3 regions of the Pseudoalteromonas sp. R3 genome follow, and region 1 is predicted to be linked to each of the others. Evidence: predicted binding sites of a transcription regulator. Region 1 holds the regulator's gene; each other region holds the start of a gene.
What was found. Region 1 encodes sigma-54, which starts transcription at its own class of promoters, with help from an activator protein. Its sites were predicted from a motif close to GTTGGCACGNNNNTNGNNT; they were not measured.

Region 1 (4,579 bases):
GGGTATGACAACCATTGTCGATGATAAAGGTCAGCTTAGGGGCTTGTTCACAGATGGGGACTTACGTCGTATTATTGAACAACGGCTTGATTTGCATAACACTTTAATCGAGTCCGTGATGACGAGGCACTGTACAACAGTGAGACAGGATATGTTGGCAGCAGAAGCACTACATATCATGGAGAAAAAACGCATCAATGGTCTCATCGTTATTGATGAGCAAGGCTGCCCAATCGGCGCGTTAAATATGCAAGACTTACTGCGAGCAGGAGTATTATAAATGCTGTTTTCTGACCTATACCAGCCCATTGACGATGCAGTTGTTCGTAAAGCGCAGGCAATTAAACTCCTGATCTGTGATATCGATGGTGTATTTTCTGATGGCCGTATTTATCTGGGCAATCAAGGTGAGGAGCTTAAAGCCTTCAATACTAAAGATGGCTTTGGGATCAAAGCACTGATCAACGGTGGCGTTGAAGTTGCCGTGATCACTGGCCGTCATTCACAGATAGTTAAGCAACGTATGACTAGCCTCAACGTAAAATACATCTATCAGGGGATGGAGGATAAGTTGCAAGGTTACGCCGAGTTGAAAGATAAGTTGCAACTTGCAGACCATGAGGTTGCTTACATTGGCGATGATGCCCCAGATTTACCCGTGATGCTAAAGGTCGGCCTGTCTGTTGCAGTGAATGATGCACACCCCATGGTACTCCGCCAGGCTGACTATACCACCTTGTTGCCCGGCGGCTATGGTGCAGTGCGTGAACTGACTGATTTGCTGTTGCTGTGTCAGAATAAGCCCTTAGGATATGAAGGCAGCAGTGTATGACCGTACTTCGTGTCCTATTACTCTTTGCATTCAGTCTGACCATGCTTTGGCTGTGGTATCCTTATTTAACGCAATCGGGTCAAACAGCACCGCAATCAGAAGAAGTATTGGCCAAACCTGACTACGTCGCGCTCGATCTTAAGCAGACCAATTATGCCGAGAATGGCCAGCTTAGCTACCAAATCACCGCGGACAGAATGGAGCTTTATCAGGAACTCGGCTTCAGCCACTTTACTGCGCCCATCTTTACACTTCACAATGATCAGCAAAACTGGCAACTAAAAGCCAATGAAGCCACTTTGTATGGCAACAACACGCTGATCCTAGAGGGCAAGGTACAAGCCACAAACCTCACTGACAATGCGATGATTAAGCATATCAACGCCGATCATGTACAGGTCGATATAAATGAAAAGCACATGCGCTCTGAACATCCGGTTGAAATTACCGGGCCCAACTTAACGATTTCAGGTAAAGGCCTGGTGGCCGATCTCAATACCGAAATCATTGAACTCATCAACCACACTAAAACGATTTATTATGAGCAATAAATTAACTTATTCCCTGTTCCTTCTGTGCACCTTAAGTGCTTTTCATCCAAGCGCTTATGCCGAAGATACGGTAGCCGACCAGGTCATTATCAGCTCGGGAACTCAGCTGGCCCAATTGCAAACCAACATTGGCGTATTTGAAGAGAATGTTGAAATCATCCATGGTGACCGAACAATTTTGGCAGATCGTCTCGAGGTCCATCGCAGAGAAGAGCTGGGTAAAAACAAGCAGCTGCTGGTTGCTACAGGTAGCCCGGCGGTGTTTCAAGAGCGCCAGGCAGATGGCTCACTACTAAAAGCAACCGCCAAAGAAGTACGTTATGATGTGGCAAACCGTATGCTGACCATCAAAGGCGGAGCAGAAATAAGTCAGGCGGGTCAGAAAATCAGCGCACAAACCATAGTCTATGATATGGAGAAAAAGCTGATCAGCGCGCAACGGGGCGATCAAGAGAAAAATCGTGTAAGAACCATTCTTTTACCCGAAAAAGAGAGCAGTAAAAATTCACAAAAGAAGGGTAATCCGTGAGCAAGTTAACAGCCACAGCACTGGCCAAGAGCTACAAAGGCAGACAAGTTGTCAAAAACGTCGAATTGAGCGTTGAAGCTGGCAGCATTGTTGGCCTCCTTGGCCCTAATGGTGCAGGTAAAACCACGACCTTTTACATGATCGTCGGCCTGGTGCCCAGTGACAAAGGCAGCATTCACATTGATGATCAAGATATTACCTTGCTGCCTATGCACAGCCGGGCAAGGTTAGGCATTGGTTACCTGCCTCAAGAGTCCTCTATTTTTCGCAAACTGACCGTCTATCAGAATCTGATGGCCATTTTGGAAACCCGTAAGGAGCTCAATAAAGAGCAGCGGGAAGTCATCCTCAACGAGTTATTAGATGAATTTAATATCCAGCATATTCGGGATAGCCAGGGCATGGCCTTGTCGGGTGGTGAACGTCGCCGGGTAGAAATTGCACGTGCCCTTGCGGCAGATCCAAAATTTATCTTATTGGATGAGCCTTTCGCTGGCGTTGATCCCATTTCGGTGTTAGATATAAAGAAAATTATAGAACACTTAAAAAACCGCGGCATAGGCGTGCTGATCACCGACCACAATGTACGTGAAACGCTGGACGTCTGTGAGAAAGCTTATATAGTGTCACATGGTGAACTGATAGCAGCAGGCACCCCGGAGCATGTTCTGGCCGATCAAACCGTGCGGGATGTCTACCTAGGTGAGCAATTCAGGCTATAGTTATAAGATTAGAAGTAAATAACAAAAAGGATTGTTAGAGATACATGAGGCAATCGCTACAGCTGCGCATGGGGCAGCAACTGACAATGACACCACAGCTGCAACAGGCTATTCGTCTGTTACAGTTGAGTACGCTAGATCTCCAACAAGAAATCCAAGAAGCGCTTGATAGCAATCCTTTGTTGGAAGTGGAAGAAGGTGAGTCTGAATCACACGATAATGAAACACAGTCCAAATCGGATACTGAGTTAGAACAACATGCGACCAATGATAATGACAGCTTTGAGGACTCGGCTGTCAGTGACTACGAACAAGACAGCGATGCTGCATTAAACAAAGACACTGTGAGTGACGATCTGGCAATGGACGTCACCTGGGATGAGTACATCAGTGCCGCCCCGGCAAGCAGCTCAGGCCCTATGCCTGAAGATGAAACCATCTATCAGGGTAAAACCACAGAGACGCTGCAAGAATACATGATGTGGCAACTAGAGCTCACCCCCTTTAGTCCAACTGACAGGGCCATCGCCCTGGCAATAGTCGAAGCCGTTGACGATGCAGGTCTGCTGACTATCAGCTGCGAAGACATTGTTGAGAGCATGAATCAGGATAATGATGAAGAACTGATAGAATTGGATGAAGTCGAAGCAGTACTAAAACGTGTTCAATTATTTGATCCCGTCGGTATTGCTGCGCGCAGCTTGCAAGAGTGTCTGTGTATCCAGCTCAATCAGTTTGACTCTGCCACTCCCTGGCTCTCTCAAACCAAAGAAATTCTGACAGAACATATCGATCTACTCGCAAGTCGTGACTACCGAACTTTGATGAAAAAGACTAAGCTCAAAGAAGCTGAGCTTAAAGAAGTCATGACCCTGATCCACAGTCTTAATCCAAAACCTGCCGCCAGCATAGTGCAAGAAGAGGCCGACTATGTAATCCCGGATGTTTCGGTCAAAAAGGTGAAAGGTCGCTGGGTTGTTGAACTAAACCCGGACTCTATGCCGAAGATCAGAGTAAACGATCACTACGCTGCAATGTCCCGTTCAGTAAAGTCGAGCACTGACAGCCAGTTTATCCGCTCGCACTTGCAAGAGGCAAAATGGTTTATTAAAAGTCTCGAAAGCCGCAATGAAACTTTATTGAAAGTTACCAATTGCATTGTGCAACAACAACAGGCATTCTTTGAACATGGCCCCGAGGCAATGAAGCCGATGGTACTCAATGATGTGGCCGAAATGGTCGACATGCATGAGTCCACGATTTCACGTGTAACAACGCAAAAGTATATGCACACGCCACGCGGTATTTATGAGTTGAAGTATTTCTTCTCAAGCCATGTCAGCACTGAAAACGGAGGAGAATGCTCTTCGACAGCAATCAGAGCATTGATCAAAAAGCTAATTGCCGCAGAAAACACAGCTAAGCCATTAAGTGACAGCAAAATTGCGGATGTATTGGCAGATCAAGGGATCAAAGTGGCTAGACGTACAATTGCCAAATACCGAGAGTCTTTGGCTATCCCACCGTCGAATCAGCGTAAAAGCTTGATTTAGACGTAACTACAGAAGGAAAATGCTTATGCAACTAAATTTAACTGGTCGACATGTAGAAATCACCGATTCGTTAAGAGACTATGTAACAAACAAGTTTGCGAAGCTAGAAAGGCACTTTGATCACATCAATAACGTGCATGTAATCCTAGATGTCGAAAAGCTCATTCAAAAAGCAGAAGCCACATTACATGTGAACGGGGGGGAGATCTTCGCCTCAACCGAGCACCGGGATATGTATGCCGCAATAGACGGACTTATCGATAAGCTTGATCGCCAAGTGATTAAGCACAAAGAGAAGCTAACTCGACACTAATCATGAAACTAAGCTCATTGATTTCACAGGACTGCAGCAAAGCTGCGGTCCTTTTTAATAGCAAAAAACGCATCTTAGA
Region 2 (4,579 bases), 640 kb from region 1:
GCAAGTCGAAATTCGTGGGCAAAGATATTTTCGGCTGAAACTTGGCGCGTTTGAAAATAAAGCGCAAGGTCAGGCGCTGTGCGACAAGCTAAAACCATTTCACCCACAATGTCTGCTGAGTCATTACACAGACAATCCAATCACTTTATAGTGCCTATTATCAGCATTGTGGATCGCTTTTTGCATTTATTTGGTCAAATAGAAAGAGGTGATCATTATGCAATTTCCTGCTGTGATAGCCGCACTGGCCCTGTCGGTGCTGCTCAGTGGCTGCGCTGGAATCATGAAGACGCAGCAACAAAAGAAAGTGGAACAAGCGCCACCCTTGCCGACATTGCATCAATACATGGGGCAACTTGCTGCCGCTTTGGGGGAGCATAGTCGCCCTTTGAAACCTGGCGCCACGGTTGCCGTCACGAGCTTTTATCTGGCTGATCAACTTGGTAATGCCGTAGCAAGCAATCAGGGCAGTGGTCTTAGTACTCAGGTTCAGGAAAGCTTGATCAGTTATGTGACGCAAATGGGCCTGGAAGTGGTGGAGTTTCGGCTACAGCGCACTTTAACTTTGTCGGATAGTGCCGATAACCTATTAAACCGTGATATTGCCCTGCTACGCGAGCGTCATAAATTTGACCTGGCTTTGACGGGCACCATCAGTGAAAGCCACGACCATTACACGATCAATGCTCGATTGATCACTATGCTTGATAGTCGCACTGCATCCGCTGCGACCATCTCTGTGCCCAAAGCAATTTTGTGGGGCAATGAAAAAGCTCAAATGCGAGATGGCAAGTTGCATCGCGGCCAGTATTAGTGGAGACAAAGATGAAAAAATCTGTGATAGCGCTTATGTTACCAACCCTGTCCCTATTTGGGTGCGCACAACTGGGTATGACAAAGCATCAGCAAACGACGTCAGCGCCAGGCCAGTTCAATGCGTCAGAGCAGTTTCAGGCCCATCCCAGAGGCGTGCAACAAATGACCGTATCACAACGCATGGCGGCCAAAAATGTAACTCATTATGTGCAGAAGCTAATGCAGGACATGGTGAGCAATGTTAAGTACATAAATGATCAGACGCCGGTAGCTGTATCCAGCTTTGTCTTTCTGGATGAAGACTTTAACCATGCTACTTTATTGGGCAATCAGATTGCCGAAAGCTTTATTCATGAGCTGCACAACTTTGGTGTGCCCGTGATTGACTTTAAGACGACGGACTTCATGCGGGTTACCAAACACGGCGACTTTATTTTTAGCCGCGACTTTTTGGAATTGTCTGATGAACTGCCGTTCAAATATGTTCTGGCCGGCACCTTATCTAATCACCAGGGCGGGATCTTGGTCAATGCCCGTATTGTTGGGATGCAAAGTAAGGTTGTGGTCGGCACTGCACAAGGGTTCCTGCCTCAGGCCGTAGTGAATGCACTCAGAGATGGCGCGATGCATGAAGGGATCCGGCTACAACGAGCGGGTGAATGATCATGAAAACGCACATTCTCAGTGGGCTAACGCTGGCGATATTGCTGTTGAGCGGCTGTCAGATGGTGGGCTCACAGCCAGCCCCGCAAACAGTGACCACAACACCTATGGCACCTAAAGTCGCCAAGTTTCGTGAAATAGAAGTGCTGTATGAAGCATTGGAGGAGCAGGCGCCAGACGCTGAGCACCCCGTCGATCCTGGATTTGTGAGCGAACGTCATCGAAAACAGGTGGCAAACTATGCCTCTCAGATAGCACTGGAGCTGTCTGACTCATTGCTGGGTGTTCACCCCCATTCTGTGGCCGTCACCAGTTTTGTCAGCTTTGACGATACGCTCAGAAGCAGCAATCAGCTTGGCAATCAATTGGCTGAAAACCTGATACACGCATTTCAAAAACTGGGTTATGCAGCCCTTGATTTTAAATCACAGCAACAGATCCAGGTGACTCGAGGTGGAGACTTCTTTTTTTCTCGGGACAGCAGAGCCTTACCCGGTAAGCCTGATCCGAGTCATGTATTGTCCGGTACTATGATCTATCGGGATCGGGGTGTAGAAGTCAATGCACGGTTACTGGATTTTGAAAGCCGATTGGTGGTTGCCAGCTGTATGGTAACTATCCCGTATTTCGTCTTAGATCCCAGTGCAACCGCATCACGTTGATCGTTAAGCGGCAAAGTGCTGGCTCTTTGCCTTTGCCGTTTCTCTAATCTATCGAATACATCATTTAAATTTTATTAAGAATCAATCGGTTGACCAATTGTCCGAAAACGCTTAGTATTTTCCAAAGCGACACGGCCTCTTAGTTAAATGGATATAACAGTCCCCTCCTAAGGGATAGTTGCAGGTTCGATTCCTGCAGGGGCCGCCAGCGTTTTTCTCTTATAAATCAATTCTGATATAGCAATCACACCTCAGTAGAAACGACCAAAATGGTATAGTTAATCCAAATTATTGGTGGGATTATTAATCCTCACTGTGTGTTTTGTCGAAGTAGTGCGCTTACAGCGCAAAGTCTTCCTGTTTCTGTACCATGACCTCTACTAAATCATTGATCTGAATATTATTCAGTGGCCGCTCTGAGATGTTTTCTGCAATCGCATTTTGCGCATTGACCTGAATAATACGCACCTGGTTGAGGGTTTTGATGCTTTGTGGGAAAAACTGATTGGTCGTGCCCTGCATATCTCGTCGATGAGAAATGGTGAGCAGCTGTCCTGCTTCAAGGCCGTGATTACGGCCAAGATTAATCACTAACTTGCCTTGCTCACGATGCAATATCTTACCTTTACTGGGTAAGCATGACAGTGCAGAGTCCAGATCCTGCGCCACGCTGTTAAAGACGCTCTGGATTTGCTTGGCATAGTTGGTACGCCAAAAGGTATCGCTGTAGACATCAACAATCTTGGTTTTTTCAAAAGGCCAGACGCCACTGACGGCATAGTGTTTTTGCCAGACCTTGTCACGCGTCAGGGCATCAAATGCAACAAAGTCGATTTTAAAGCTGCGCACGTATTCCTCATCCTGCCAGAATGCGTAGTCATCGTTGGTTTTATCTCCTGCTGCAACGTCCGTGATCTGGCTCATTAGCACATATTGGCTATTGCTTAGGGTGGTCAAAGAGTCAATCAGCTGTCCATCGTATTCAAAACGTTGGGTAAAAAACGGCCGTGCATTGATTGCATGATCCAGGTACGGAATTGGTTTTACGGTAAGATTGCGCTGTGCCAGTGTATGATAAAGTCGCTCACTGCTGGCTTTTGCGATGTCAAAAATTTGACCCAGTCTGGCCTGATGAGGCTGGATCAGCTGGCTTTGTGTAATGGTTACTTGTTTTGCAATCGCCGCTTGTGCGCACTGCTCCAGCTTGGGAAAAATATCCAGATGCAAAGTGACACTGACGATCCCATCTTGCTTTTGTTCGGAAACGAGGTTGATTTGCTGGATCTCGCCATGGCTTTTGATCTTGATTTGATCTTGCGTTAATACCCCGTCGGCCAGTGTGGTGACGCTAGATACTGTGGCGCCAGAGAAGATTAACGCCTGAGTAATGGCATCCTGTACGGCTTCCTGGCGTGCTTCTGCCAGATCTTCTGTGTGTGCATTGGCGTAGCCCGTGACCTCAAACCACTCTGCACTGGCCCCAAAGCTGGCGGTGGCCAGTAACACACTCATAATACGCGACAATTTCATGACTTTATTACCGAACTTTAAGCAAATCTCTTAACTAACCGAGCAAGTCTCGTGCCAAAGGTTTTGGCAAGGTTTGTGCATAAAGATTTGTTACTTGATGATATGGCAAATGTGCCACACAGAGGAGTTACCCTATGAATCAGTTTAGAGTGCTTTGGCATCAACGGGTAGTCAACCTGCTCAAATCCTGTGTTGTTGCAACGGCACTGGGTCTGGCGGGATGCAGCTCTATCATAGACAAGCATGTTGAATACAGCTATGTGAAGCCCGACTCTTATCCCGTGCTCAAGGCGGTTGGTTATGCCCCGTTGAGCTCTCAGCCTGGCAGCAGTGAAGGTGAAAAAATGCTGATGGCCATTAAGGTCTCTAAGCTTGAAGCCTACCGCGAGCTTGCAGAGCAGGTGTATGGTCACCGGTTGAGTGCCAGCACCACAGTACAGGGCGCAGTGGCGCAGAATGATGGGTTACGTAGCCAGGTGCAGGGCCTGATCCGAGGCGCCAAAGTCATGAAAAGCTATGCGGTGGGAGATATCTACACCACAGAATTGGAGCTTGATATGAAGCGGGTTTACGATTTGTATATTGGTGAGGTTAAGCCACGTAAGGTGGAGCGTGTCACTTATTACTGAGCCAAGCCTGGCGGGTTAGGTCGGCCAATTATGCCCTTTGCTTTCAGTGTGCCTTCAATTTATACTGTTTAAATATACACATTACCTCTGACAAACAGAGGCGTATTTCAAGGTAAATGGAGGCTGGTCTGTGTTGGACCCAAGAACTGAAGCTCAAAAGGTGCTTAAACGGCTGTGGAGTCACAACCAGTTTCCGGTTGATCCTGTGACTATCTGCAAGTCACTAGGGCTTGACGTCGTCGAGATGGCGCTACCAGAAAAAGTATCAGGGGCGTTGAT
Region 3 (4,579 bases), 250 kb from region 1:
AGGCATAAAGGTCGCTGTTTTGCCATACAGGTGCGCCATGTTATGGATAACGTATTTCATTTCCTGAATTTCGTCAGCCTTGATCACCATAGTATTGAAGCGTGTTGCGATCTCGTTCTGACCGGCTGTTGCTACTTCGTGGTGGTGTGCTTCAACAACCTGACCCATTTCTTCTAGTACCAGACAAGTCGCACTACGCCAGTCACCTGATGAATCAACCGGTGCAACCGGGAAGTAACCGCCTTTTACGCCCGGACGGTGGCCCATGTTGCCTTCTTCGTAGCTTTTATCTGAGTTCCAGCTCGCTTCCTGGGCATCAATTTTGTACATAGAGCCAGACATGTCTGTTTTGAACTTCACGTCGTCAAACAGGAAAAACTCAGGCTCAGGACCGAATAACACTGTGTCAGCAATACCAGTAGAGCGCATGTAGTCTTCTGCACGCTTAGCAACAGAGCGTGGGTCACGCTCGTAACCTTGCATGGTTGAGGGCTCAAGTACGTCACAACGTACGATCAGCGTGGTTTCTTCTGAGAAAGGGTCTAGTTTAGCGGTAGAGGCGTCTGGCATCAGTACCATGTCTGATTCGTTAATGCCTTTCCAGCCTGCGATAGACGAGCCGTCGAACATCTTGCCGTCTTCAAAGAAGTCTTCATCGGCTTGGTGGTGAGGAATAGAAACGTGTTGTTCTTTACCTTTGGTATCCGTGAAACGTAAATCAACGAATTTAACGTCATGCTCTTTAATTAAATCTAAAACCGATTGTGACATGTGTCCTCCGACTCGTAGGGTTATTTTTTGTTGCAGTGCTCTGCATTTGCGCACTACTAAGCGTTATTCGTGCCAGTTTTGTAATTCATTGTTAATCAATGGATTATTTTTATCCATAACGTATTTAATCTTATTTTGCACCATCGTGGTGCGTGTCAATATTGGGTTTCGCACCACACTGGTGCGCTGCGCAATGGTTTCACTTTAGCACATGGCTGTGACTGTGGAGCGACAAAACAGCAGACTTTGCGCATTTCACGGTCTGGGTTGTAAAAAAAAGCTGGATAAACTTTCATCTGTCACATTATTAGGGGATAATACGCGACCTTTAATTGTGGATCGGCATCTTAGGTGCGCATTTTTGCGCGATTCGACTAGGATCACTGAGGGCCAACTTCTCTGAGTAAAAATATGAGCATTGAAAAGTTAAGAAATATCGCGATCATCGCGCACGTTGACCATGGTAAAACTACCCTAGTCGATAAGCTGCTGGAACAATCTGGCACATTAGAGACACGCGGTGGCAACGAAGAGCGTGTCATGGACTCGAATGATATTGAAAAAGAGCGTGGCATCACCATCCTGGCGAAAAACACCGCCATCGAATGGAACGATTACCACATCAATATCGTTGACACCCCGGGACACGCCGACTTTGGTGGTGAGGTAGAGCGTGTACTTTCAATGGTTGACTCAGTATTGCTACTGGTTGATGCCCAGGAAGGTCCAATGCCGCAAACGCGTTTCGTAACGCAAAAAGCATTCGCGCTGGGTCTGAAGCCTATCGTTGTTATCAACAAGATCGATAAGCCAGGTGCACGTCCTGATTGGGTAATGGATCAGGTATTTGACTTATTCGATAACTTAGGCGCGACTGACGAGCAGCTTGACTTCCAGGTTATCTACGCATCCGCTATCAACGGTTGGGCGACCTTGGACCTGGACGAGCCGTCAGACAACATGCAGCCAATGTTTGAAGCCATTGTTGAGCAGGTAGAAAAGCCAGACGCAGATCCAGAAGGCGCGTTCCAGATGCAGATCTCTCAGCTGGACTACAACTCTTACATCGGTGTAATCGGTGTAGGCCGTATCAAGCGCGGTACAGTGAAAGTAAACCAGCAGGTGACTATCGTTGGTGCTGACGGCTCAACACGTAACGGTAAAGTGGGTCAGGTTCTGACTTATTTAGGCCTTGACCGTCATGAAGCACAAGAAGCACAGGCTGGCGATATCATCGCTATTACAGGTCTGGGCGAGCTGAAAATCTCTGACACTGTGTGTGATGTCAATGCGGTTGAAGCACTACCTGCGCTATCTGTTGATGAGCCGACGGTAACTATGACTTTCTCTGTAAACACGTCTCCGTTCTCAGGTCAGGAAGGTAAATTCGTTACTTCACGTAACATCCTTGAGCGTCTTCAGGCAGAACTGGTACACAACGTTGCACTGCGCGTTGAAGAAACCGACAACCCGGACAGCTTCCGTGTATCTGGTCGTGGTGAACTGCACTTAGGTATCCTGATTGAAAACATGCGTCGTGAAGGTTATGAGCTGGCGGTATCTCGTCCAGAGGTAATCCTGCGCGAAGTAGATGGTCAGCTGGAAGAACCGTATGAAACGGTTACTGTTGACGTACAGGAAGAGCACCAGGGCGCTATCATGGAGCAACTGGGCCTGCGTAAAGCAGAAATGACTGACATGGCACCAGATGGTAAAGGCCGTATCCGTATGGACTTCATCATGCCATCTCGTGGCCTGATTGGTTTCCAGACTGATTTCATGACACTGACTTCTGGTTCTGGTCTGATGTACCACACGTTCGATCACTACGGCCCGCACAAAGGCGGTAACATTGGTCAACGTAAGAACGGTGTACTGATCGCAAACGCAGCGGGTAAAGCGCTAACCAATGCCCTGTTCAATCTGCAGGACCGTGGTAAGCTGTTCATCGGTCACGGTGTTGAAGTATACGAAGGGATGATCATCGGTATTCACGCACGTGATAACGACCTGACGGTTAACGCCCTGAAAGGTAAGCAGCTGACCAACGTACGTGCATCGGGTACTGACGAAGCACAGAACCTGGTTCCGCCTATCATAATGACACTTGAGCAAGCGCTTGAGTTTATCGATGATGACGAACTGGTAGAAGTAACACCAGAAAGCATCCGTATTCGTAAAAAGCTACTGACTGAAAGCGAGCGTAAGCGCGCAAGCCGTCAGGCCAAGTAAGTAATTACTTGCCGAATACAAAAAAACGCCGCAATTGCGGCGTTTTTTATTGCGATAACGAATGAGCTAGCACAGCCCAGGCGTGTCATTTCACGGTTGCCAGCAATGGGTATTCAGAACAAGCCATAGGCTTCGGTTTCTTCCGGTTCATATTGCCGTAAGTGGTCCGGGCGAAAGATAGCACTGGGGTCGAGTACCAGGCTATGTTGTTCTCCCTGTTTAATCAGCCCTTTCATCATTTTGCGGGTTTGCGGATCGATTTCAAAACCCATACTGGTCATTTCATGCAGAGACTTGATGTCCGACTCATCGCAGTGAATATTGTCCTCGACCTGATCGACCAACAGGCCAATGTGTGGCTGCTGACCATCCTGGGTGGTGAAGACGATAATGGGCTTGTGGTCCAGAATGATTTGATCCCGGGCCGACTCAAACAGGCGGATCAGCTTCATAAAGGTGGTCGACTTTTCTTTCTCCAGTAATTGCAGGGCCTCATCTTTATTTCCCTTGGCATTGATGGTGAGCAGCTTGTCTGCCAGCGCATGGAGTTTGTTATGAGGCTCCTCAAAGCGCGCCAATAGTGTGCGCAGGTCGTCATTGTCGGTTTTAAAGCTATAGTACCATTTGCCAAAAGCGCATTGCTTGGGATCTTTGGCTTGGGTAAAAGGCTGATCGTTATAGATGCTGCGTTCCAGCTCAGCGAGCCAGGCTTTATGATCTTGCTCGCGCTCCTGCAACATTGTGACCAGAGACTTATTAATGTCGTAAGACGACTGGTTATTTAATATCAAGCCCAGATCAAAGATGGGCGTCGGTGTGCCCATGTAATCCTTCACGCCCATAAAGCTGGGGTTATCATTGGGCAAAGAGGTGAGGTTGCCTTCGTAACGCTCCGTAAGCAGGATATCCAATATTTTTAGTGAAATGGTTTTTTTCCCTACCCGAAAATTAATTAAATCCATGTCTGCCTCTGTACGTTTACCTGATGCTCTAAGCATAGACATTATTGAAGGTAAGATCGATACACGCGGGGTTTATTCTCTGTCTCTGAGAGGCCAAAAATATGTCTGATCCCTTTATTCTCCGTCAGAACCTGTTGCAAGGCACCTGGCAGACAAGTTCGGGTTATCGGGCGCGGGCAATGTTCAAGTGCCGCTGTAAAAATGGCGGCATTGAGAAAGCCCTCAAATACCTGCGGACTGGTCTGTAGCCCTTGCCTGTGCGCCAGTAATCGAAACAAATCGCATAATTCAGCCTGACAAGTCTGAAGGGCAGGTACGACTTCACTGATCATCAGGGTAGGTTTGCTGGTGAGCTGGGCAAACAGGGCTCTGGACGAGGTAAAGGAGACGCCGCTAAAAGTCCCCTTAAAGCCCCGATGCATCGCCTTGTCTATGAATATCGACAGTGGTTGGTAAGTGCCAATCATGGCGACAGCCGTCGCCTCGCTGCGCATGATGACTTGAAGTGCTTTTTTAATGTCGGCACTGTTGCGCCGAAACCGAGCGATCACAGTCGGTTGCATACCCCGCTCAGCCAGAGTCTGGCGAAAGCTTTTTTCCAGTGTCAGGCCAAA

Region 2: ELR70_RS09775 (flagellar assembly protein T N-terminal domain-containing protein) is a predicted target of sigma-54. The motif match lies at 3,712-3,730, and genes of this name have one in related genera.
Region 3: glnA (glutamate--ammonia ligase) is a predicted target of sigma-54. The motif match lies at 830-848, and genes of this name have one in related genera.

Annotation. Positions count from the first base shown of each region.
Region 1 covers NZ_CP034835.1:434,125-438,703, reverse strand. Annotated here, with positions in the region: gene ELR70_RS06880 (KpsF/GutQ family sugar-phosphate isomerase) at 1-280, shown strand, start outside; gene kdsC (3-deoxy-manno-octulosonate-8-phosphatase KdsC) at 281-832, shown strand; gene lptC (LPS export ABC transporter periplasmic protein LptC) at 829-1,383, shown strand; gene lptA (lipopolysaccharide transport periplasmic protein LptA) at 1,373-1,912, shown strand; gene lptB (LPS export ABC transporter ATP-binding protein) at 1,909-2,634, shown strand; gene ELR70_RS06855 (RNA polymerase factor sigma-54) at 2,679-4,187, shown strand; gene hpf (ribosome hibernation promoting factor) at 4,213-4,500, shown strand; gene ELR70_RS06845 (PTS sugar transporter subunit IIA) at 4,503-4,579, shown strand, end outside.
Region 2 covers NZ_CP034835.1:1,073,443-1,078,021, forward strand. Annotated here, with positions in the region: gene ELR70_RS09750 (SPOR domain-containing protein) at 1-151, shown strand, start outside; gene ELR70_RS09755 (FlgO family outer membrane protein) at 218-814, shown strand; gene ELR70_RS09760 (FlgO family outer membrane protein) at 826-1,479, shown strand; gene ELR70_RS09765 (FlgO family outer membrane protein) at 1,482-2,141, shown strand; tRNA gene ELR70_RS09770 (tRNA-Arg) at 2,275-2,349, shown strand; gene ELR70_RS09775 (flagellar assembly protein T N-terminal domain-containing protein) at 2,481-3,671, opposite strand; gene ELR70_RS09780 (LPP20 family lipoprotein) at 3,806-4,300, shown strand; gene ELR70_RS09785 (ImmA/IrrE family metallo-endopeptidase) at 4,431-4,579, shown strand, end outside.
Region 3 covers NZ_CP034835.1:179,363-183,941, forward strand. Annotated here, with positions in the region: gene glnA (glutamate--ammonia ligase) at 1-771, opposite strand, end outside; gene typA (translational GTPase TypA) at 1,183-3,003, shown strand; gene ELR70_RS05655 (CZB domain-containing protein) at 3,117-3,965, opposite strand; gene ELR70_RS05660 (ABC transporter substrate-binding protein) at 4,007-4,579, opposite strand, start outside.